Regions from separate parts of the Halomonas caseinilytica genome, predicted to be linked through region 3. Evidence: predicted binding sites of a transcription regulator. Region 3 holds the regulator's gene; each other region holds the start of a gene.
What was found. The regulator sigma-54, encoded in region 3, starts transcription at its own class of promoters, with help from an activator protein. The targets are predictions, from matches to a motif close to TGGCACNNNNNTTGCTNT.
Positions count from the first base shown of each region.

Region 1: a site for sigma-54 is predicted at 2,086-2,103, ahead of glnL (nitrogen regulation protein NR(II)). Genes of this name have one in related genera too.
Region 2: a site for sigma-54 is predicted at 3,329-3,346, ahead of HSDC_RS00585 (ANTAR domain-containing response regulator). Genes of this name have one in related genera too.
Region 4: a site for sigma-54 is predicted at 2,268-2,285, ahead of hmpA (NO-inducible flavohemoprotein). Genes of this name have one in related genera too.

Region 1 is NZ_BDEO01000018.1:36,758-42,492, reverse strand. It holds gene glnA (glutamate--ammonia ligase) at 1-1,144, shown strand, start outside; gene HSDC_RS15880 (DUF4124 domain-containing protein) at 1,388-1,975, shown strand; gene glnL (nitrogen regulation protein NR(II)) at 2,149-3,195, shown strand; gene ntrC (nitrogen regulation protein NR(I)) at 3,188-4,594, shown strand; gene HSDC_RS15865 (aminopeptidase P family protein) at 4,671-5,735, opposite strand, start outside.
Region 2 is NZ_BDEO01000001.1:136,866-142,600, forward strand. It holds gene nirB (nitrite reductase large subunit NirB) at 1-113, opposite strand, end outside; gene HSDC_RS00575 (NAD(P)/FAD-dependent oxidoreductase) at 110-1,429, opposite strand; gene HSDC_RS00580 (CmpA/NrtA family ABC transporter substrate-binding protein) at 1,687-2,700, opposite strand; gene HSDC_RS00585 (ANTAR domain-containing response regulator) at 2,697-3,290, opposite strand; gene HSDC_RS00590 (nitrate reductase) at 3,689-5,735, shown strand, end outside.
Region 3 is NZ_BDEO01000002.1:212,730-218,464, forward strand. It holds gene lptA (lipopolysaccharide transport periplasmic protein LptA) at 1-172, shown strand, start outside; gene lptB (LPS export ABC transporter ATP-binding protein) at 169-894, shown strand; gene HSDC_RS05080 (RNA polymerase factor sigma-54) at 1,074-2,495, shown strand; gene hpf (ribosome hibernation-promoting factor, HPF/YfiA family) at 2,596-2,907, shown strand; gene HSDC_RS05090 (PTS sugar transporter subunit IIA) at 2,914-3,393, shown strand; gene rapZ (RNase adapter RapZ) at 3,432-4,358, shown strand; gene HSDC_RS05100 (HPr family phosphocarrier protein) at 4,363-4,632, shown strand; gene pmbA (metalloprotease PmbA) at 4,799-5,735, opposite strand, start outside.
Region 4 is NZ_BDEO01000011.1:68,524-74,258, reverse strand. It holds gene HSDC_RS12485 (AraC family transcriptional regulator) at 60-971, shown strand; gene hmpA (NO-inducible flavohemoprotein) at 1,036-2,220, opposite strand; gene norR (nitric oxide reductase transcriptional regulator NorR) at 2,518-4,074, shown strand; gene HSDC_RS12470 (patatin-like phospholipase family protein) at 4,092-5,171, opposite strand; gene HSDC_RS12465 (LabA-like NYN domain-containing protein) at 5,259-5,735, opposite strand, start outside.

The sequences.
Region 1 (5,735 bases), on a different contig from region 3:
CTGCGACATCATCGAGCCGGCCACCATGCAGGGCTATGAGCGCGACCCGCGTTCCATCGCCAAGCGCGCCGAGGCGTACCTGCAGTCCTCCGGCCTGGGCGATACCGCCTTCTTCGGTCCGGAGCCCGAGTTCTTCGTCTTCGACGAAGTGCACTGGAAGGCCGACGCCGAAGGCGCCATGTACAAGATCACCTCCGAAGAGGGGGCCTGGGCCACCGACCGCCACGTCGAAGGTGGCAACCTGGGTCACCGTCCGCGGGTCAAGGGCGGTTACTTCCCGGTGCCGCCGGTGGACAGCTTCCACGATATCCGTGGCGCGATGTGCAACACCCTGGAAGCCATCGGCCAGACCGTCGAGGTGCATCACCACGAGGTGTCCAACGCCGGCCAGAACGAGATCGGCGTCAAGTTCAACACCCTGGTGAAGAAGGCCGACGAGCTGCAGGAAATGAAGTACGTGGTGCACAACGTGGCGCATGCCTACGGCAAGACCGCAACCTTCATGCCCAAGCCGATAGTCGGTGATAACGGTTCCGGCATGCATGTCCACCAGTCCTTCTGGAAGGACGGCCAGAACCAGTTCGCCGGTGACGAGTACGCCGGTCTCTCCGAGATGGCGCTGTACTACATCGGCGGCATCATCAAGCATGCCCGTGCCCTGAACGCCTTCACCAACGCGTCGACCAACTCCTACAAGCGCCTGGTGCCGGGTTTCGAGGCGCCGGTGATGCTGGCCTACAGCGCGCGTAACCGTTCTGCGTCCATCCGCATCCCCTACACCGCGAGCCCGAAGGGCAAGCGCATTGAGGCCCGCTTCCCGGACCCGACCGCCAACCCCTACCTGTGCTTTGCGGCGATGCTGATGGCCGGCATCGACGGCATCAAGAACAAGATCCATCCCGGCGATGCCATGGACAAGAACCTCTATGACCTGCCGCCGGAAGAAGGCAAGGCCATCCCGACCGTGGCCGAGAGCCTCGATCAGGCGCTGGAAGCCCTGGATGCCGATCGCAGCTTCCTCACCGAGGGCGGCGTCTTCACCGACGAGATGATCGATGCCTACATCGAGCTCAAGTCCGAGGACATCGAGCGTCTGCGCATGACGACGCACCCGGTCGAGTTCGATATGTACTACAGCTGCTGATCGCCGGCGCGACGCCGCCACGCGATAGCGAGATAGAGGCACGCCTAGGGGCGTGCCTCTTTTTTTGTGCCAGCCGCATACTTGTGCCAGCCGAATTCTTTTGCTGGCCGATTTGCAGCAACCGATTCATGCAACATATCTGTGGAGTATCGCCGGGCATATCGGGGCTCGCGACCCGATCGGGCAGCGCCTAGTCTTCAACTCGAGGGCAGGATGCCCGATACCCGATACTTGGGAGGGTCCATGGACAGGCCGATGATCGTGTTGCTGCTGTATCTCTTGATGATGACCCAGGCTGCGGGGGACCAGACGCTCTATCGCACCACCGATGCGCGAGGGCATGTGTCCTTCAGTGATGACCCCTCGAGAGGTGGCGAGCCGGTCGAGCTTGCGCCGATCAGCGTGGTGCCGTCGCTGCCACCGCCACCGCCACCGGCATCGACGAGCACCGCTTCGGGCCGCGACGGCATGGATACACCTTCCCGGATATACGATGCCTTCGCAATTGCGGCGCCTGCCGATGGGGCCACCTTGCCGACCGGGGCCGCGGGCGATGTGCGGGTGCGGCTCGAACTGCGGCCGGCGCTGCGTGAGGGTCACCTGCTGCGACTGCGGCTCGATGGAAACATCGTGCGGCCCGCAGCGCGCCAGCCTGTCATCGAGCTCACCAATCTGTCGCGTGGCGAGCATCATTTGCGGGCGGAACTGCTCGATGCTCGAGGGCAGGTGTTGCAGCGTACGTCGGCGGTGACGCTCTATGTGCAGCGGGCCAGCGTCAACATGCTGCGGAATCCCCATCATGTCCACTCCCGCCCTCAGGCCGTCCGCTGAGGGTGCACGGGATGGCCCAGGATCGTGCATGCACCATAGTAGTGCACTAGGATGGTGCACAGTGCCGGTGCCTGCTGTCGGCTCGTGCCCATATGCCGGCCGTGCCGAAGTGGCGCGCTTCTTGCACCGGACTACTCCAGTTGGAAACTTCTTCGTGCATCGCGGGATCGTTCATGTATCAACGCTTGATGGAACACCTCACCACAGCCGTCCTGTTGCTGGATGGCCGGCTGCGGCTGCAGTGGATGAATCCGGCGGCCGAGGCGCTGCTGGCGCTCAGCCGGTCGCGGGTGGCGGGCCAGCCCCTGCCGGAGCTGGTGGTGGGCGAGGAGGACATCGGTGAGCTGCTGGCCAAGGCGCGAGACGAGTTCCATCCCTTCACCCAGCGCGAGGCACGCCTGACACTGGTCACCGGCGACGTGCTGACCGTGGACTATACCGTCACGCCCCTGACCCGGGACGAGCTCCTGCTGGAAGTGGAGCCGCGCGACCGCCTGCTGCGCATTTCCCGGGAGGAGGCGCTGCAGACGCGCCAGGAAACCATCAAGGTACTGGCGCGAGGGTTGGCCCATGAAGTCAAGAACCCCCTCGGAGGCATTCGCGGCGCGGCCCAGTTGCTGGAGCGCGATCTCGACAGTCCGCAGCTTACCGAATTCACACGGATCATCATCGAAGAGGTCGACCGCCTGCGCGATATGGTGGATGCGATGCTCGGGCCCAATCAGGTCGAGCGCCATGAGCCGCTGAACATCCATAAGGTGCTCGAACGGGTACGTTCGCTGCTGGCCGTCGAGCATCCCAGCGTAACCATCATCCGCGATTACGATCCCAGCCTGCCGGATCTCATCGGCGACGAATCGCAGATGATCCAGGCCATGCTCAATGTCGCACGCAATGCCGTCGAAGCCATGACGGAATCCGATGTGCCGGCCCCCAGCCTGATGTTGCGGACGCGCGCCCGGCGGCAGTTCACCCTGGGAGCCGAGCGGCATCGGCTGGTCTGCGAGGTGTCGATCATCGACAACGGGCCGGGCATTCCCGAGCGACTGCGCGAAACCCTGTTTTATCCGATGGTCTCGGGACGTGCCGAGGGCAGTGGGCTGGGGCTGTCCATCGCCCAGTCGATCCTCCATCAGCACCAGGGGCTGATCGAATGCGACTCCGCGCCTGGCCACACCGAATTCCGCCTGCTGATACCGCTGGAGAATACTCATGAGTGAAGCCGCTCGCGTCATGATCGTCGACGACGATCGCGCCATTCGCTGGGTGCTGGAGCGAGCCCTGGCCCAGCCCGATCTGGAGGTCGAATGCGTCGAGCGCGCCGACCGGGTGTTGCCGCGTCTGCTCGAGGAGCCGCCCGATGTACTGGTCACCGATATTCGCATGCCGGGTATCGATGGCCTGGACCTGATGGCCCGGGTGCGCGAAGCGCATCCCGACCTGCCGGTGATCGTGATGACCGCGCATTCGGATCTCGACAGCGCCGTGGCCTCCTATCAGGGCGGCGCCTTCGAATACCTGCCCAAGCCCTTCGACGTCGACGAGGCGCTGGCCCTGGTGCGCCGCGCCGTGGCCCATGCTCGGGAGCGCCAGCGGCCGGTCACGCCCCCGGAGGGCCTCGAGACCGAGATCATCGGCGAGGCGCCGGCCATGCAGGAGGTGTTTCGCGCCATCGGCCGGCTCGCTCAGTCGCACATCACGGTGCTGATCAACGGCGAGTCGGGCACCGGCAAGGAGCGCGTGGCCCAGGCGCTGCACCAGCACAGCCCTCGGGGCGGCCGTCCCTTCATCGCCCTGAACATGGCGGCGATCCCCCGCGATCTGATCGAATCCGAGCTGTTCGGCCATGAAAAGGGGGCCTTCACCGGCGCCACGGCTCAGCGACAGGGACGTTTCGAGCAGGCTGATGGCGGTACCCTGTTCCTCGACGAGATCGGTGACATGCCCGCCGAGACCCAGACCCGCTTGCTGCGGGTGCTGGCCGACGGCGAGTTCTACCGGGTCGGCGGTCATACGCCGGTCAAGGTGGATGTGCGCATCATCGCCGCTACCCATCAGCATCTCGAGGAGCTGGTGGACGACGGGCGCTTTCGCGAGGATCTCTTCCATCGCCTCAACGTGATCCGCATTCACCTGCCGAAGCTCGCCGATCGTCGCGAGGATATTCCCCGCCTGGCACGCCACTTCCTCGCCGAGGCCGCCAAGGAACTGGCCACCGACGTCAAGGTGCTGACCGAGGAAGCCGAGGAGCACCTGACACGCCTGGCCTGGCCGGGCAACGTGCGCCAGCTCGAGAACACCTGCCGCTGGTTGACGGTGATGGCCTCCGGGCGCGAAGTGCTGGTGGAGGACCTGCCGCCCGAGTTGCGCGACGGAGAGGGAGGCGGGGCCTCCGGCGACTGGCGGACGGCCTTCCGCGACTGGGCGGATCGTGCCCTGGCCGCCGGCCATACCCACCTGCTGGAAGAGGCGGTGCCGGACTTCGAGAAGATCCTCATCGAGACCGCGCTCAAGCATACCGGCGGACGCAAGGGCGAGGCCGCCGAACTGCTGGGGTGGGGGCGCAATACGCTGACTCGCAAGCTCAAGACGCTGATGCCGGAAATGGCGGAGGATTGAGCGACGAGCGAGAGGCGCCGAGTCGATCGGCGCCCCTCGTCGTTTCAGAATCGCTCACTGGCTGAGCAGCACCTGGTCAGCCGCGGGCGAGCGGTTGAGTGCGTTTCTCGAGCCAGGCCAGCGCCTCGCCCTCGAGCTTGGGTGCGAGGCGCTCACGTACTTCGGCGTGGTAGGCGTCGAGCCACTCGATCTCACTGTCGTCGAGCAGGGCGGGCTCGATGCAGCGGGTGTCGATGGGGCACAACGTCAGCGTCTCAAAGCGCAGGAAGTCGCCGAACTCGCTCTCCGCGGCGGGGCGATTGGCGACCAGGTTCTCGATGCGGATGCCCCACTTGCCGGGGCGGTACACGCCGGGTTCGATGGAGGTGATCATGCCAGGTTGCATGGCGGTATGCGGCGCCACTGGCGCATGCCAGGCGATCACCTGGGGGCCTTCGTGGACGTTGAGGAAGTAGCCCACACCATGGCCGGTGCCGTGGCCGTAGTCGCGGCCGCTGGTCCACAGCGGCGCACGAGCGATGGCATCGAGCTGCGCCGAGGGAATGCCGCGCGGAAAGTGCGCCCGCGACAGCGCGATGGTGCCCTTGAGCACCAGGGTGTAGTCCTCGCGATGCGCGTCATTGATCTTGCCCACCGGGACCACGCGGGTGATGTCGGTGGTGCCGCCCGGGTACTGGGCGCCGGAGTCGATCAGCAGCAGGCCGTTGCCTTCGATGGTGGCATGTGCCGCCGGCGTGGCGTGGTAGTGCGGAAGGGCGCCATTGGCGTTGAAGGCGGCGATGGTGGAGAAGCTGCGGCTGACGAAGCCTGGGCGTGCCGCACGGGCAGCGGTCAGCTTGTCGTCGACGGTCAGCTCGGTGACGGTCTCGCCCCGTGCCAGGGCATCTTCCAGCCAGGCGAAGAACTCGCACAGCGCCGCGCCGTCTTCTTCCATGGCCTGGCGCACGTGCTCCAGGTCGGCGTCGCTCTTGCGGCCCTTGGCCAGGGTGCTGGGCTGGAAGGCCTCGATCAGGGGGGCGCCGTCCGGCAGGGCCTGGCGGGTGCCGAGGGTCAGGCGTGCCGGATCGATCAACACCCGTGACCCTTCGGGCAGTTCGGCCAGCCGTGAGGCCCAGTCGGCATAGGGCGCGACCTGGATACC
Region 2 (5,735 bases), on a different contig from region 3:
ATTCGGTAGTGCCGATGGGCGCCGCGTTCGATGAGCTGTTCGACGAGATGATGGCCGACCATGCCGTTGCCGACGATGATCAGGTTCTGGGGAGTGGCGTTCGATGCCTTCATGCGGCCTCCTGGTCGAGGGTGTCGGTGACATGTGGGGCGCCTGCTTCGTCGTCGAGCAGGGCCTCGGTATCGGCCTGGCCGAGCAGCAGGGTGCGACGCGCGGTGCCGAAGCGCATGCCGTCCCGGGAGCGGTCGAACAGCCAGGGGCCCATGGCGGTATCGCCGTAGAGTACGGCGCCGTCGATGCGACCATCGCGCAGCAGCAGGCGGCGATATTCGCCCTGTTCGGGATCGTGGTAGGTGAGCACATCATGCTCCGGCGTGGCCTCGATGGGCCCGAAGGCGTACAGCGACACGCCGCTGATCTTGAGCTTGGTGGCGGTCGGGCGATCGCGATAGCCGGGGCCGGCCTCGCCGGCCAGGCGGGCGGCGAGCACCTCGACCTGCTGCCAGATCGGTTCCACCAGTCCGAAGGTGCTCAAGCCGAACTGACAGCATTCGCCCAGGGCATGAATGGCGGCGTCCGAAGTGGTCAGCCACTCATCGACGCGGATGGCACGGTCGCAGTCGAGCCCGGCGGCACGCCCCGGCTCGACGTTGGGGGTGATGCCGGTGGCGATCACCACATGATCGGCGGCCAGCCGGGTGCCATCGGCGAGAATCACGGCACGCACTCGGCCCTGGCTGTTGTCTTCCAGCGCGCTCAAGTGGCCGTCGGTGATCACTTCCAGGCCTCGCGCCTCGAGTTCAACGCGCAACAGCCCTGCGGCGGTGGCGTCGAGCTGGCGGTTCATCAGGCGCGCGCTGCGCTGGATCACCTGAACCCGCATGCCGCGCTTGCGCAGCCCCTCGGCAGCTTCCAGGCCGAGCAGGCCGCCGCCGATGACCACGGCGCGGCCGCCGTGTCGAGCGGCCCGGGCCAGGGCCTCGGCGTCGCCCAGGTCGCGGAACCCATGCACGCCATCAAGGGTCACGCCGGGCACCGGCGGCATGGCGGAACGCGAGCCGGTAGCCAGCACCAGTCGGTCGTAGTCGAGGCTCGCACCCCGGTCGGTGGTCACCCGGCGTGCTTCGCGGTCGATGGCGGTGACGCGCTCGCCGAGCCGGGTCTCGATGCGTGTGCCGGTCTGTGTGGTCGCGGCGTGCTCGGGCAGGCGCAGGGCATCGCGCTGCATTTCGCCGGCCAGCCAGGGCGACAGCAGGATACGGTTGTAGGCGTGGCTGGTTTCCTCGCCGATGACGGTGATCCGGCGGGGCGCCCGGGGCTTGTCGCAGAGTGTCGCGACCAGGCGGTGGGCGGCCATGCCGTTGCCGACGATCACCAGGTGATCGATGGGAGCTCGGTCGTCGGTGCTGATGGTGGCATTGGGTCGCATATCGCAACCTCCTGAAAACGCAAAAAGACGTCTCCGCGCTCCCCGGCATCGGGGGCGCTGAGACGTCTTTGTCCGAAAGCGTGGCGATCGCCGTTGATCGCCGGGGGCCGGTCCGTGGCAAAGGAGCTCGCGGATCGGCGTTGTTCGCTCAAGCGTCTTTCAAGTTCTACGCCATTTTCTTGATAGTGCTTTTATATCATTTGGTTAGGCCGCATCGAGGAGGCTGTTCAGCTGTTACCTGTCGTGTCCCGTGCACGTCATTGGTGCGTGGCGGCATCGAAATGCGCGGGGCTGTAGCAGGTCGAGAGGGTGCGCATGTCGAGCAGGCGACCGTGTTTTCGCATGTGCTGGTCGAGGTGCTCGGCCACATGGGACATGATCTCGGCGGTCGGGCGGGGGTCGCCGACGAGGCTCTGCCAGGCCGGCGGAGCATCGGGCGCCAGGCTCTCGAGATGCGCGACGCTGCGATCCAGGTAAGGCGGCAGCACCAGCCAGCTCTGGGCACGTCGGGCATGTTCCGGCGAGGCGCCGAGCCACTGGCTGGCCTTGTGCAGCGCACGGATCATTGCCGCCAGGGTAGTGGGATAGCGCAGCGCCCAGGAGGCGGTCACGCCCAGGACCTTCTCGGGGTGCGCCGGCCATAGCTGGGCGCCGCTGGCGACGATACGCCCGACGTCGCGATGCCGGGCCAGGCTGCCCCAGGGCTCGCCGACGCAGAACCCGTCGATCTCGCCGTTTTCCAGCGCCTCGACCATACGTGGCGGGGGCAGGGCTCCCAGCGTCACCTGTCGATCGATGTCGATATCGGCACCGGCCAGCCATTCGCGCAGTTGATAGTGCTGGCAGGAGTAGGGATAGACCATCGCCAGCCTGGGCGGCTCGCCGCGGTGGGTGTGCAGTCGGGCGGCGAAGCGGCGGGCATTGTCGCGCGGATCGTGCTCTTCGCCGATATCGTTCATGCCCTCGGACCAGTGCCGCGACAGCACGATGGTGTTGCCGCCACGACCGAGGATGAACGGCGCCAGGGTCTCGCAGGGAGCGCGCGACAGGCCGAGACTCATGGCCAATGGCAGGGGCGAGAGCATGTGGGCACCGTCGAGCAGGCCGGAGGCGACCTTGTCGCGCAGTGTCGACCAGGCATTTTCGCGCGAGAGGGCGACTTCGAGTCCTTCGTCGGCGAAGAAGCCGGCCTCGCGGGCGATGATCGGCAGGGCGGCGTCGAGCAGGGGGATGAATCCCAGCGTCAGTCGTTCGAGTTCGGGCGCGCTCATCGTCCCTTCTCCAGTTGTTCGAGGATGTCGATCACGTTGTTGGCCACGTCGCCGATACGCTGACCGCGGTCCATGGCCAGCTTGCGCAGCATGCGATAGGCCTGGGGTTCGTCACAGTCCTGATGCTTCATCAACAGGCCCTTGGCGCGTTCGATGCGTTTGCGTTCGGCCAGTTGGGTGCGGGCCTGGTCCAGTTCGCGGCGCATCGACTGGAAGGATTCGAAGCGGGCGATGGCGACTTCCATGACCGCCTTGACCCGGCCCGGTACCAGACCGTCCACCACATAGGCGCTGACGCCGGACTTGAGCGCGGCCTGCATGGTCTCGGGGTCATGCTGGTCGGCGAAGAACACCACCGGACGCGGGTTCTCGCGGTTGAGCAGCGACATGCTGTCGAGGGTGTCGCGGTCGGGGGATTCCATGTCGATGATTACTACATCGGGTTGATGGCGGGCGACCATCTCGTTGAGGCTCGTCGGGGCCTGCAGGCGACAGATGACCTCGTGGCCCTCGTTGGCGAGGGCTTCCTCGACCATGGCGGCCCGCACGATCTCGTCGTCGACCAGAAGGACTTTCAAGGGCTGAGGCATGGTGGCGTAGCTCGTTGCATAGGGGCGTTTCCCGATCGGTTGCAAGATGCGTTCCAGTTGCTGGAACTCCTGGTGAACGCCGGCAAAGTGTTGGCCCGATGGCATGGGCAGGAAGTGTGGCGGGCGGGTGTTGCACCGAGTCGGTGCGGGCGGGGTGGCGAGATGCGCCCGAGCTGTGCGGCGAGCTGCTGTCCGCCGGCGGCGAGATCGTCGCGGCACGCGGTATTCCGGGGGTTGAGCATTCCTGGCACGGGGCTTGCTAGATAACCGGTGACCAGGATGGATCAAGGGTGATCCGTTCATCGGCAAAGACGCCCACCGCTTCTCCGCAGCTTCGGTTGCCGTGAGGCGGTGGGCGTCGTCGTTTCGGCAATCGTCCACGACGGGAGGATAGCGTCATGTCCAGGGCCTCAACGCAAGACGCACGCACCACATGCCCTTATTGCGGGGTCGGTTGTGGCGTGCGTGCCGAGATGCACGATGGGCGGATCATCGCCGTCGAGGGCGATGTCGAGCATCCGGCCAATCATGGCCGTTTGTGCGTCAAGGGCTCGGCACTGCACGAGACGCTCGGTGACCGGGGGCGACTCACGCGCCCGCGGCTGGATGGTGCCGAGGTCGACTGGGACACGGCCCTGGACGCCGTGGCCGAGCGCCTGGCCGAGACGCAGCGCGAGCACGGCCCAGAAGCCCTGGCCGGCTATCTCTCCGGGCAATTGCTCACCGAGGACTATTACGTCGCCAACAAGCTGTTCAAGGGTTTTCTCGGCACGCCGCATCTGGATACCAACTCGCGGCTTTGCATGGCCTCGGCGGTGGCCGCCTACAAGCGCTCGCTGGGGGCCGATGCCGTACCCTGCAACTACGAGGACCTGGAGGATGCCGAGCTGGTGGTGCTGGCGGGCTCGAACCTGGCCTGGAATCATCCGGTGTTGTTCCAGCGCCTGCGCGTCGCCAAGACGCGCAACCCCCTGCTGCGAGTGGTGGTGATCGATCCGCGCATCACCGACACCTGCGAGCTGGCCGATCTCTACCTGGGCGTGCGTCCCGGCAGCGATGCTCGCCTGTTCACCGGGCTGTTGGCCTGGATGGCCGAGCGGGGCAAGCTCGATCGCGTCTACCTGGAACGCCACACGCGCGGGGTGGAGGAAGCCCTGGCCGAGGCCCGTCAGGACGATGTCTCGGTCGAGGCCATCGCCGCCGACTGCGATGTTGACCCCGAGCGCCTGGAGACCTTCTTCTACTGGTTCGCCAGCCAGCTCCACGTGGTGACGCTGTATTCCCAGGGCATCAACCAGTCGAGCAGTGGTACCGACAAGTGCCAGGCGATCATCAATTGCCACCTGGCAGGCGGCAAGATCGGCCTGCCCGGCGCCGGTCCCTTCTCCATCACCGGCCAGCCCAATGCCATGGGAGGGCGCGAAGTGGGCGGCCTGGCCAACCAGCTGGCCGCCCATATGGATTACCATAGCCCCGGCGCCCTGGAGCGGGTGACGCGCTTCTGGAGCACCGACTCGCTCGTTCCGCATCTCCCGGAAGGGCCGGGGCACAAGGCGGTGGCGCTGTTCGAGGCCATCGAGCGCGGCGAGATCCGGGCGGTGTGGATCATGGCCACCAATCCCACGGTCAGCTTGCCCGACGCTCGTCGCGTACGCGCGGCGCTGGCCCACTGTCCGCTGGTGATCGTCTCGGAGTGCATGGCCGATACCGATCTGCTGGAGGTGGCCGACATCGTGCTGCCGGCCTCCGGCTGGTCGGAAAAGGACGGCACCGTGACCAACTCCGAGCGCCGCATCTCGCGCCAGCGCGGCCTGATGGCGCCACCGGGCGAGGCCCGTCATGACTGGTGGATCATCAGCGAAGTGGCGCGACGCCTGGGCTTCGGCGAGGCCTTCGACTATGCGCATCCGGCCGATATCTTCGTCGAACATGCGCGCCTGTCCGGCTTCGAGAACGAGGGCGACGGGCGGCGCTGCTTCGATATCTCGGCGCTGGCCGAGCTCGACCGCCAGGGCTATGACACCCTGGCACCGATCCAGTGGCCGGTAACGCGCCAGGCGCCGCGGGGAACACCACGCCTGTTCGAGGACGGTCATTTTGCCACGCCCGATGGCCGGGCTCGGCTGGTGCCGGTGTCACCACACGGCCCCGTCCAGGCCCTCGGCGAGCACCGCCGCTTTCGCCTCAACACTGGTCGGGTGCGCGACCAGTGGCACACCATGACGCGCACCGCTCGGGCGCCACGGCTGATGAACCACCGTAGCGAGCCCTTCATCGAGGTGCATCCCGAGGACGCCCGTGAGCTGGGCCTGACCGATCAGGGGCTGGCGCGACTCGAGGGCGAGGGTGGTGACTACCGGGGGCGGGTTCGCATCTCGCCGGCGCAGCGGCGCGGCGAACTGTTCGTACCAATCCACTGGAGCGATCGTTTCAGCGCCTCGGCGC
Region 3 (5,735 bases):
GGAACTCATCGACCAGGCCGAACTGCACCGGGGCGGTGACACCTTCGATGGCGGCTACCTGGAGTACTTTCTCGATCGCCGCGTGGTCCAGGCGCGTTCCTCCGCGGAAGGCGTCGAAGGCAACCAGCGAGTACGCATGACCCTGGAACCCGAGCAGCAGGATTCGCAATGAAGACGCTCCACGCCCGCCACCTGGCCAAGAGCTACAAACGCCGACGCGTGGTCCATGACATCAGCCTGGAGATCGGCCAGGGCCACATCACCGGCCTGCTGGGCCCCAACGGGGCCGGCAAGACCACCTCCTTCTACATGATCGTGGGCCTGGTGCGTGCCGATGCCGGCCAGGTCGCCATCGACGATCTCGACTTGTCCGATGCCGCCATGCACGAGCGCGCCCACGCCGGTATCGGTTATCTGCCCCAGGAAGCCTCGATCTTCCGCAAGCTCAGCGTGGCCGACAACATCATGGCCATTCTCGAGACCCGCAAGGATCTCGACCGCGCCGGCCGTCGCGACCGCCTGGAATCGCTGCTGGAAGACTTCCACATCACCCACATCCGCCACAACATCGGCATGAGCCTGTCCGGGGGTGAGCGCCGACGGGTGGAAATCGCACGCGCTCTGGCCACCGAGCCTGACTTCATCCTGCTTGACGAACCCTTCGCTGGCGTGGACCCGATTTCCGTCGGCGAGATCAAGGGCATCATCCGCCAGCTCAAGACACGCGGCATCGGTGTACTGATCACCGACCACAACGTCCGCGAGACCCTCGACATCTGCGACGGCGCCTACATTGTCGGCGACGGCCAGATCATCGCCGAAGGCGACGCCGAGGCGATCCTCGCCAACCAGCGAGTGCGCGACGTCTACCTAGGCCAAGACTTCCGCCTCTGAGCCCACGGCTTGCCGCCCCTCAGCGCCATGTCACCGCAACAAGCTGATATAATGAACACTTTATCACCAAGGCACGAAATTTGCCGATGGCATGATAATTGCTTTATCGAAGACTTGCATGCCGTGATGCAACGCACTAGGGTGGAGGTTTCTCGCACGTTGAGCGGTTCTCTTTTCCTATGGCCATGAAGGCTTCCCTCCAACTTCGGCTCGGCACCCAGCTGACCATGACGCCCCAATTGCAGCAGGCCATCGCCCTGTTGCAGCTTTCCACTCTCGACCTGCGTCAGGAGGTCCAGCAGGCCCTGGAATCCAACCCCATGCTGGAGCTCGACGAGGACTTCGGCGAACTGGCCGTCGGCGAGGCGCCCGAAGATGACTGGGCCAGCGAGATTCCCGAGGATCTGACCGTCGACAGCGACTGGTCCGATACCTATCAGGATGCCGGATTGGGCAGTCTGAGCGGCACGGGCAGCGGCGAGGCCCCCGACTTCGAGCGTCAGGCAGCGGGCCAAAGCCTGCAGGGGCACCTGGCCTGGCAACTGGCCATGAGCGGCCTGGATGAGCGCTCCTCGCGTATCGCCGAGAGCCTGATCGACGCGGTCAACGAGGATGGCTACCTGGACCAGCCACTGGACGCGATCCGCGATGGCCTGCGCGCCCAGGGCCTGGAAGGGCTCTCCAGCCGCGAGGTCGAAGCCGTGTTGCTGCAGGTGCAGCAGTTCGAGCCCACCGGCGTCTTCGCCCGCGACCTGCGGGAATGCCTGATGCTGCAGCTCGCCGCCCTGCCCCAGGAAACACCTCGACTGCCGCAGGCCCGGCGCCTGGCCCGTCAGTTCCTCGAGGCCCTGGCCGGCGATGATCGACGCCTGCTCAAGCGCCGCCTCGGCCTGGACGACGCGGCGCTCGACGAGGTGATCGCCCTGATCCGAGGACTCGACCCACGCCCGGGCAGCGCGTTCGCCAGCGGCGGCAACGACTACGTCATCCCCGACCTGGTCGCCCGGCGCGACGAACAAGGCTGGCAGATCGAGCTCAACCCCGAGGCCATGCCACGCGTGCGCATCCAGCCCGACTACGCCGCCTTGATCCGACGCGCCGACAAGAGCCAGGACAACCAGTTCCTCAAGGATCACCTGCAGGAGGCTCGCTGGCTGCTCAAGAGTCTGGCCAGTCGCAACGACACTCTGCTGCGCGTCGGTCGCGAGATCATGGCCCGCCAGCTGGACTTCCTCGAGCACGGCGAGGAAGCCATGAAACCCTTGATCCTGGCCGACATCGCCCAGGCCGTCGAGATGCACGAATCGACCATCTCGCGGGTGACGACCCAGAAATACATCCACACGCCACGCGGTGTGTTCGAGCTCAAGTACTTCTTCTCCAGCCATGTCGGCGACGGCGACGACGCCCACTCCAGCACCGCCATACGGGCCCGGATCCGCAAGCTCATCCATGAGGAACCGGCACGCAAGCCGCTCTCCGACAACAAGCTTGTCACCCTGCTCGCCGAGGAAGGCATCGATGTCGCACGGCGAACCGTGGCCAAGTATCGCGAAGCCATGAACATCCCCTCCTCGAGCCAGCGCAAGCGCCTTCGCTGAGCGTTTTCGAGCGAGCCTGGCAACAGCGTTTCACAGGGGGTTTGCACGACTCCAAAAAGGGTTACAATCGAGGCACAACCCAAGGAGCAAGGAGCGTGTCATGCAAGTCAACCTCACCGGCCATCATGTGGAATTGACCGACGCACTGCGTGACTATGTCCAAGAGAAGCTCGCGCGACTCGAACGTCACTACGACAACATCACCACCGTGCAAGTCACGCTCTCCGTGGAGAAAGAACGTCAACAGGCTGCCTGTACCCTGCATGCCGCCGGTGCTGACCTGCATGCCGAAGCGATGGACGGGGACATGTACGCCGCCATCGACGCCCTTGCCGACAAGCTCGATCGCCAGTTGGTGAAACACAAGGAAAAATCCCAGGCGCGCGCCCAGGGCGCCGCCGGCGTACGCTGATCCATCATGACTCTGGAAACCATCCTTCCCCCCGAGCGCACGCTCTTCGACGTGCCCGGGGGGAGCAAAAAGCGCGTACTGGAATTCTTCAGCACCTTCATCGCCCAGAACACACCGAGTCTGGACAGCCAGGAGGTCTTCAGCCGCCTGATCGGTCGCGAGCGCCTGGGCAGCACGGGCATCGGGCACGGGGTCGCCATTCCCCACTCCCGCAACCCGCACTGTAAGGCGCCCATTGCCGGCTTTCTGAAGCTCGCCGAGCCGATCGACTTCGACGCCGTCGACGGCGACCCTGTCGACCTGGTGTTCGTGCTGCTGGTTCCCGAGCAGGCCGACGACGCCCATCTGGCCTTGCTCGGCCAGGTCGCCGCCGTAATGAACGACGCCGACACCCGTAACGCTCTGCGTCGTGCCGATAGCCAGCACGCCTTGCACGAACGACTCATCGAGGCGATACGCCGACAGGCACCGGCCGAGAACGACTGACGGCACAACGGCCAGCCACTCGACCAGGAGACCCTGCCATGCAGATCGTGATCATCAGCGGCCGTTCAGGCTCGGGCAAGTCGATCGCCCTGCAGGCACTGGAAGATCTCGGTTTCTATGCCATCGACAACCTTCCGGCCACGCTGCTCGGCTCGCTGGTGGACGAATTGCGCGACGGTCAGGCACGTTCCATCGCCGTCAGCATCGACGCCCGCAACCTGCCGCATGCCCTGCAGCGCTTCCCGACGCTGCTCCATGACTTGCGTCACCGGAAGGTCCAGTGCCAGGTGGTCTACCTCACTACCGATGCCCGCATCCTGCTCGAGCGCTATTCGGCCACTCGGCGCCGCCATCCATTGACCCGCAACAACCGGATGACGCTTGCTGAAGCCATCGATCAGGAGGAAGCATCCCTGGCAGAGATCCGTGATCTCGCCGATCTGGTGATCGACACCTCGCGGCTCTCGGTGCATGAGCTGCGTGGACGCATCGCCGACCAGGTGGCCGAGCGCGGGCAGGAAGCCCTCGCCTTGACCATCGAGTCCTTCGGCTTCAAGCGCGGCGTCCCGCTCGACGCCGATATTGTCTTCGACGCACGCTGCCTGCCGAATCCCTACTGGGACCCTTCACTGCGTGATGCCACCGGACGCGACGACAGCGTCATCACCTTTCTCGAGACCTATCCGATGGTCGACGAGATGCGCCGGGACATCCTCGCCTGGGTGGAACGCTGGCTGCCCCGCTACCTGGCCAGCCAGCGCAGCTACCTGACCGTGGCCATCGGCTGCACCGGGGGGCAGCATCGCTCGGTCTACCTGGCCGAGCGCCTGGCTCACGACCTCGCCGCCCAGCATCCCAGCGTTCGCCTGCGTCACCGAGAATTGGGCATACACCTCAGCCGCCTCCCCTCGGAAACGCCACCCACCCAGGAACAAGACGATCACGACCACGAAAAGGAATCCTGAGTCCGTGCCGAGTCGCAAGCTCACCTTGACCAACAAGCGCGGTCTGCACGCCCGCGCCGCCACCCGCCTGGTCCAGTGCTGCCAACCCTATGATGCCAGCGTTACCGTTTCCCATGGCGGTCGGACAGCCAACGCCGACAACATCATGTCGCTGCTGATGCTCGCCGCCCCCTGCGGCACCGAACTCCTCCTGGAAGCCGAGGGCGAGGACGACGAGGCAGTCCTCGATGCCCTCGAGGAGCTGTTCGAGGCCCGGTTCGACGAGGAGGCCTGACAGCTGGAAGCTGGAAGCTGGAAGCTGGAAGCTGGAAGGCAGCATGAACACCGACGCACGGGATCAAGATTTTTCTTCAAGCTTCCAGCTTAAGCTCGCGAAGCGGGCGTTCTTCCAGCTCCGGGCGAAGCCCGGCTTTTCGAGCGGCGCAGCCGCGTCCCGGGCGCTACGCGCCCGCGACCGTCATCTCGTCGATCAGCCAGCTACCGGTATGTATGCTGCCCCGGGTGTCGATATCGTCACCGATTCCCACCAGCCCCTGGAACATCGTCTCGAGATTGCCGGCAATGGTGAACTCTTCGACCGGATGCTGGATCCTGCCATTCTCCACCCAGAAGCCGGCGGCGCCACGTGAGTAGTCGCCGGTCACGCCGTTGACGCCCTGGCCCATCAGCTCGGTCACCAGCACACCGCGATCCATGCGCGCCAGGAGCGATTCCTGCGATTCGAGCGGTGCCGTGATGCGCAGGTTGCGGGCGCCACCGGCGTTGCCGGTGGTCGACATGCCCAGGCGTCGCGCGCTGTAGGCGGAGAGCAGGTAGCTGGCCAGGCGCCCCTGGTCGATGAAGACATTGTCCCGAGTCTGGACGCCATCGGCGTCGAAGGGGCTGCTGGCCATGGCGCCCACTTCCATGGGACGTTCGCCCAGGGAGAACCAGTCGGGGAACAGCATGGTATTCAGTCGTTCGCACAGGAAGGACGACTGGCGATACAACGCACCACCGGCGATGGCCCCCATCAGGTGCCCGACCAGCCCGGAGGCGAGCGACGGATCGAACAGCACCGGCATGCGACCGGTAGCCGGCCGCACGGCGCCCAGGCGCTGCAGCGTGCGTCGTGCCGCGCTCTCGCCCACCGCAGCAGGATCCCGCAGGGCGCGCGGGTCACGCGACGTGGTGTAGTCATAGTCCCGCTGCATGCCCGAGGCATCCTCGGCGATCAGCAGGCATGACAACGAATGTCGGCTACCGCGCTGCCCACCCAGGAAACCGTGACTGTTGGCATAGACATGAACGCCCTCGCCGCTGGACAAGCTGGCGCCCTCGGAGCTGCGAATCCCCTCGACACCACGCCCGGCGCTCTCGCAGGTCAGAGCCAGTTCG
Region 4 (5,735 bases), on a different contig from region 3:
GATGAAAGTGGCCGTGATGAATGGGTGTCCGGGCCCGGGCACTGATGAAGGATTCCATGATGCATGCTGCAAGCTCCCGCACCGACTCGTTGATCGAGTTGATGGCACCCCTGATCGAGGGCGATGGCTATACCCCGACCCGGCTGTCGGCGGTGTCCCTGATGGCCATGCATCGACCGAGCGGTCGTACCCCGATGATCTACGAACCGAGCCTGATCATCGTGGCCCAGGGCTACAAGATCGGCTATCTGGGCGACCGGGAAATTCACTATGGTCCCGGTCAATACCTAGTACAGACGCTGCCGTTACCTTTCGAGTGCGAAACCCACGCTTCCCCGGAGGCGCCCTTGCTGGGGGTGGCGGTGCATCTCGATCCGGCCTTGCTCGGCGAACTGGTGACGACCATCGGCGATGGCATCGGTCAGGGGAGCGGAGAGGGCGAGGCGTCGCCGGTGCCCATGGCCTCGGTGTCGATGACCGATGGCATGCAGGGGGCGGTGGAGCGCTTGTTGCGGAGTCTGCATGATCCCGCCGAGACGGCCGCCATGGGAGCGTCGCGGGTGAGAGACGTGGTCTTCGAGGCCTTGCGGGGCGAGCAAGGTCCGGCGCTGCGTGCTCTGGTACTGCACCAGGGGCATTACTCGCGCATCGTTCAGGTACTGTCGCGGCTGCATGCCCGCTATGCGGAAGACGTCTCGGTGGAGGCGTTGGCCCGCCAGGCGAACATGAGCCCGTCGACCTTCCATCAGCATTTCCGGGACATCGTGCAGGCCTCGCCGCTGCAGTATCTGAAACAGTTGCGGTTGCTCAAGGCGCAGCAATTGCTGGCCCAGAAGACCTGTAACGTGAACCAGGCGGCCTCGGCGGTGGGGTATCGTAGTGCCTCCCAGTTCAGTCGCGACTACAAGCGTTACTTCGGAACCTCGCCGCTGCAGCATCGTCAGGAAGAGCGTGCATGGCGTGTTTCATGATGGAGGCGTGGCGTGGCCGGATAGCCGCCGAGTGGCGGCTATCCTCGACCGGTGGTAGCGCGTATCAGGCGGCTTCTAGCGCGCGTGAGGGGCCGAAGTGTTCGAAGTGCCGGCGCGCTTCGGGCACGCCCAGCGCCTGTAGATAGCCATCGACGGCGACCATGAACCCCTGTGGACCGACGTAATAGCAGTGCGGAGCGCCTGCAGGGAGGTAGCGGGCGATCAGCTCATGGTCCACACGCCCGATATGGTCGACATGGCTGGCCTCGTCGGCCTGCTCGTAGACGGTGACCACCCGCAGTTGGTCGGGATAGTCGCGGGCCAGGGCCTGCACGTCGTTGCCGAAGGCATGATGATCCTTGTCCAGCGCCGCATGCAGGTAGACGACCTGCCGCCCCTGCTCCAGTGCCTGGCGGAGCAGCGACAGCATGGGAGTCTGACCGACGCCACCGCTGAGCAGCATGACCGGGTCGTGGCCCTCCTCAGGCAGCGTCAGGTCGCCGGCCGGTGGCAGCAGCTCGACACGGTCGCCGACGTTCAGCACGTCATGGAAATGGCGGCTGACGAGACCGTCGGCTTCTCGCTTGATGGAGATCCGGTAGCTGCGTCCATTGGGGAAGGCCGACAGGCTGTAGTGCCGATACACCGGCTGGCCATCGATCATGAGGCGGACGCCGATGAACTGGCCGGGGCGGAAGTCGGCAACGGGCTGGCCATCCTCGGGCTCCAGAAGAAAGGAGAGGATGACAGCGCTTTCCTGACGAATATCGGCGATTCGAAAGGCCCTGACACCGCGCCAGCCTCCGGGGGAATCGGCGAATTCGCGATAGCGCTGGCCCTCGAGGTCGATCAGCAGGTCAGCCAGTTCCTGATACAGTGCGCCCCAGGCATCGGCGACCTCTTCGGTGACGGCCTCACCCAGGACATCGCCGATAGCGGCCATCAGGCATTCGCCGACGATCGGATACTGGTCGGGCTGAATGTTCAGCGAGACGTGCTTGTTGACGACGGTTTCCAGCGCGTGACGAGCCTTGGCCGGCTCCTTGCGCAGTTGGACATAGGCCAGCACCGAGTTGGCCAGGGCACGTGGCTGGCCGCCAGTGGCCTGGTGGGCCTGGTTGAAGAGGGGAGCGACCTCGGGATAGCGCTCGAACATCAAGGGATAAAAGTGTTGGGTAATGGTGGTGAGATGTTCGGCCACGACGGGAGCGGTCGCCTCGATGATGCCTTCCTGTTTGTTTGTCAGCATGGTTCGCGTCAGCCTCGTTCGGGGGATGTGATTGATGACACCCTGTAGGAGCAAGGCATGTTCCATATCGCTGTCATTGCGACACCTTGCCGCATGCTGGTTGGCAACTATCTGTTATTAAAAGAGATATAGACATGTGTCGCGACAGCATGCAGGGCTGGGTTCACAGTTTAAGCATCACCAATGTTGTAATGACAATAGTCAATATGACACTTATAGTGTCGTTGTGACACTACATTGCACGCCTTGGCATGCGCATCGGGGCGTGCACAATGCTGTCGTTCGGGAAGGTGACCCATGACGGAATTTCTCAAGGCGCTTCGTACGCTTCTGGCACAGCTCTCGGAATATGAGGCATCCGAGGCGCATTGGGGCGACCTATTGCAGGCGCTGGTCGGCGATTTTCCCGCCGATGCCAGTACCTTGATGGTGATGGATGGTGAAGCCTTGCGACCGGTGGCCCTGCTGGGACTGGATGACGAGGTGCGCGGGCGGCGCTTTGCATTGCAGGATCACCCCCGGCTCGCCGCGATCGCCAGCCACGCCGGGGTGTGCCGATTCCCCCATGACAGTCCGCTGCCGGACCCCTTCGATGGCTTGATCGACGAGGATCTCAGCGATGTGCACGATTGCCTCGGCGTCGCCTTGCGCGATGATGAGCGCCTGACCGGCCTGCTGACACTGGATGCGCTCGAACCGGGGCGCTTGGATGGCCTCGATGACGATCAACTGCTGAGCATCGCGCGGCTGCTGGGTACCTGTCTGCACCTGGCCGAGCGACTGCGCACCACGCGCACCCGCCTCAACGAGGTGCTGGCCCAGGCGTCTCCCTCCGAGATCAACTGGCGCTGGAACAGTCGTGCCATGCGCCAGCTCGACCGTGCCATCGAGCTGGTGGCGCCCACCGACATGAGCGTGCTCCTGCACGGAGAGACCGGTGTCGGCAAGGAGCTGGCGGTGCGGGCATTGCACCGACGTTCGCGTCGCCACCAGGGCCCCCTGGTCCAGGTCAACTGCGCGGCCTTGCCGGAGAGTCTGATCGAGAGCGAGCTGTTCGGTCACCGACGCGGTGCCTTTTCCGGCGCGACAGAGGACCGGCGCGGCCACTTCGCGATGGCGGACGGAGGCACCCTGATGCTCGACGAGATCGGGGAACTGCCGCTGGCACTCCAGCCCAAGCTGCTGCGTGTGCTGCAGGAGGGGGAGATCCAGCCGCTGGGGTGCGAGACGCCGCGCAAGGTCGATGTACGGGTCGTTGCCGTCACCAATCGCGATCTCCATGTCGAGGTCGAGGCCGGTCGTTTTCGCGCGGATCTCTATCACCGCCTGAGTGCCTTTCCCCTGCATGTGCCGCCCTTGCGGGAGCGTCCCGAGGATATTCCCCTGCTGGTCGGCCACTTCCTTGAGGTCAATCGGGTGCGCTTGGGGCTTCACAACCTGCGGTTGCAGGCGGAGGCCGAAACGGCGCTGTTGGCCTGGCGCTGGCCGGGCAATGTGCGTGAACTCGAGCATACGCTGGCCAGGGCGGCACTGCGTGCGCTGGGCGAGCAAGGCCTGGTGGCAACCAGCGATCGGCGCCAGGCCGTGGCGTTGATCACGCGCGAGCATCTCGATCTGCCCGATGACGCGACCGCCTCGGCCTGCCTGGACGTTCGGCAGGGTTCGAGCGAATCGTCGGCGTCTCTCGAGCCGTCGCTGTCGCTGAAGGAGGCCACCGAGGCGTTCCAGCGTCGTCACATCCAGGCAAGCCTGCGTGACCATGATGGCAACTGGGCGGCGGCGGCCCGGTCACTGGGCATGGATCCGGGCAATCTGCATCGGCTGGCCAGACGCTTGGGGCTGAAGGCGACGTGAACGGCTCCGCGAAGCGTTCACTCTTGTTGTCGGCGAGCCCGAAAGGCGCCCTCGGTGCGACCGAGGGGACGAAAGGTGTCGTCGAAGACGGCATCCAGGTCGAAGGTGGAGTGCTGGCCGATGGCGTCGAAGTGCTCGTCCAGCCATTGGTCGGCCCAGCGTCGGCCCAGTTCATGAAGCCGTGAGATGAAGCGCCATTCGGCGTTCATCTTGCTCGAGGCGCCGAGTGACTCGATATCCTGCTCGGTGTGGATCAGATGCAGGCGCATGGCGCGATAATTCTCCAGTTCCAGGCCTTCTGCTTCGATCAGGCGCTGAAGTAGCTGAATACTGCGCAGTTCCTTGATCAAGCTGGAGTTGAAGGTGATCTCGTTGATGCGGTTGATGACATCCCGGGCGCAATCGGGAAGCCGTTGGCGCACGAGCGGGTTGACCTGAACCACGACCAGGTCACGGCAGTCCTGGTCGTCGACCAGCGGGTAGAGGGCCGGGTTGCCGCTGAAGCCGCCGTCCCAATAGGCCTCGCCGTCGATCTCCACGGCGGGAAAGATCGAGGGCAGGCAGGCCGAGGCCATCAGCGAGTCGACCGAAAGGCCAGGTTGACGAAAGATCGTGGCACGTCCGGTGCGCACGTTGGTGGCGGTGACGAAGACCTTGACGCCTCGGCAGGCGTTGACCCGTTCGAAGTCGATCTGGCGCTCGACGAGATCGCGTAGTGGATTGAATCCCATGGGATTGAGCTGCGAGGGGGCGACCAGGCGGGTGAGGCCTTCGAAGAACAGATAGCCCGGGGAATGGTCCAGGTTGTCGTTGCCCATCAGCCTGTCCCAGAAGCTGCGCTGGAAGGGCGAGAAGCGAGCCGCCGCGCTGACGGCTTCCCAGAAGGTGCGCAGGGCCTCGCGGGCTCCGTCACGACCGTTGCGGTGGAGACCGTCGGCGAGTACCACGGCGTTCATGGCGCCGGCACTGGTGCCGCTGATGCCGACGATCTCCAGTCGCTCGTCTTCCAGCAGGCGGTCCAGCACGCCCCAGGTCAGTGCCCCATGGGAGCCGCCGCCTTGCAAGGCAAGATCGATGCGTTTGCGTTCCTGCGACATGTCCCCTCCGGTCGAACCTGGCATGTTGCAGTGCAGTGTAGACGCAGGTGATCGTTGCCTGCACGGTCGAAACGTCCGAGGGCACCGTTAGGGCGCTGTACCCAGCAGCAGATCGCCTTCGATGGGAATGAAGCGCGAGGCCGAGCGGATCAAGGCGTCGGCGGTGAGGGCCGGGACGCCGTAGACCTCTACCTCGACACCATGGTCGTGTCGGAGCCGTTCGGCCAGCAGGGCGAAATCGCCATCCCCCGAGGCCAGCACGACCACGTCCACCTCGGGGGCGTGGGCGACGGCATCCAGGGTGATGCCGACATCCCAGTCGCCCTTGGCCGAGCCATCGGCCCGCTGGATGAAGGGCTTTAACTTCACCTCGAAGCCGATGGCGCGCAAGATGTTCTGGAACTGGCGTTGCTTGGCATCTCCCCGGTCGATGGCATAGGCGATGGCCCGGGCAACGCGTCGCCCCTCGGTGGCGCGCGCCCACAGGGCGTTGTAGTCGACGTTGCGCCGATAGGTGTGGCGACTGGTGTAGTACAGGTTCTGGATGTCCAGCAGGATCAGCGC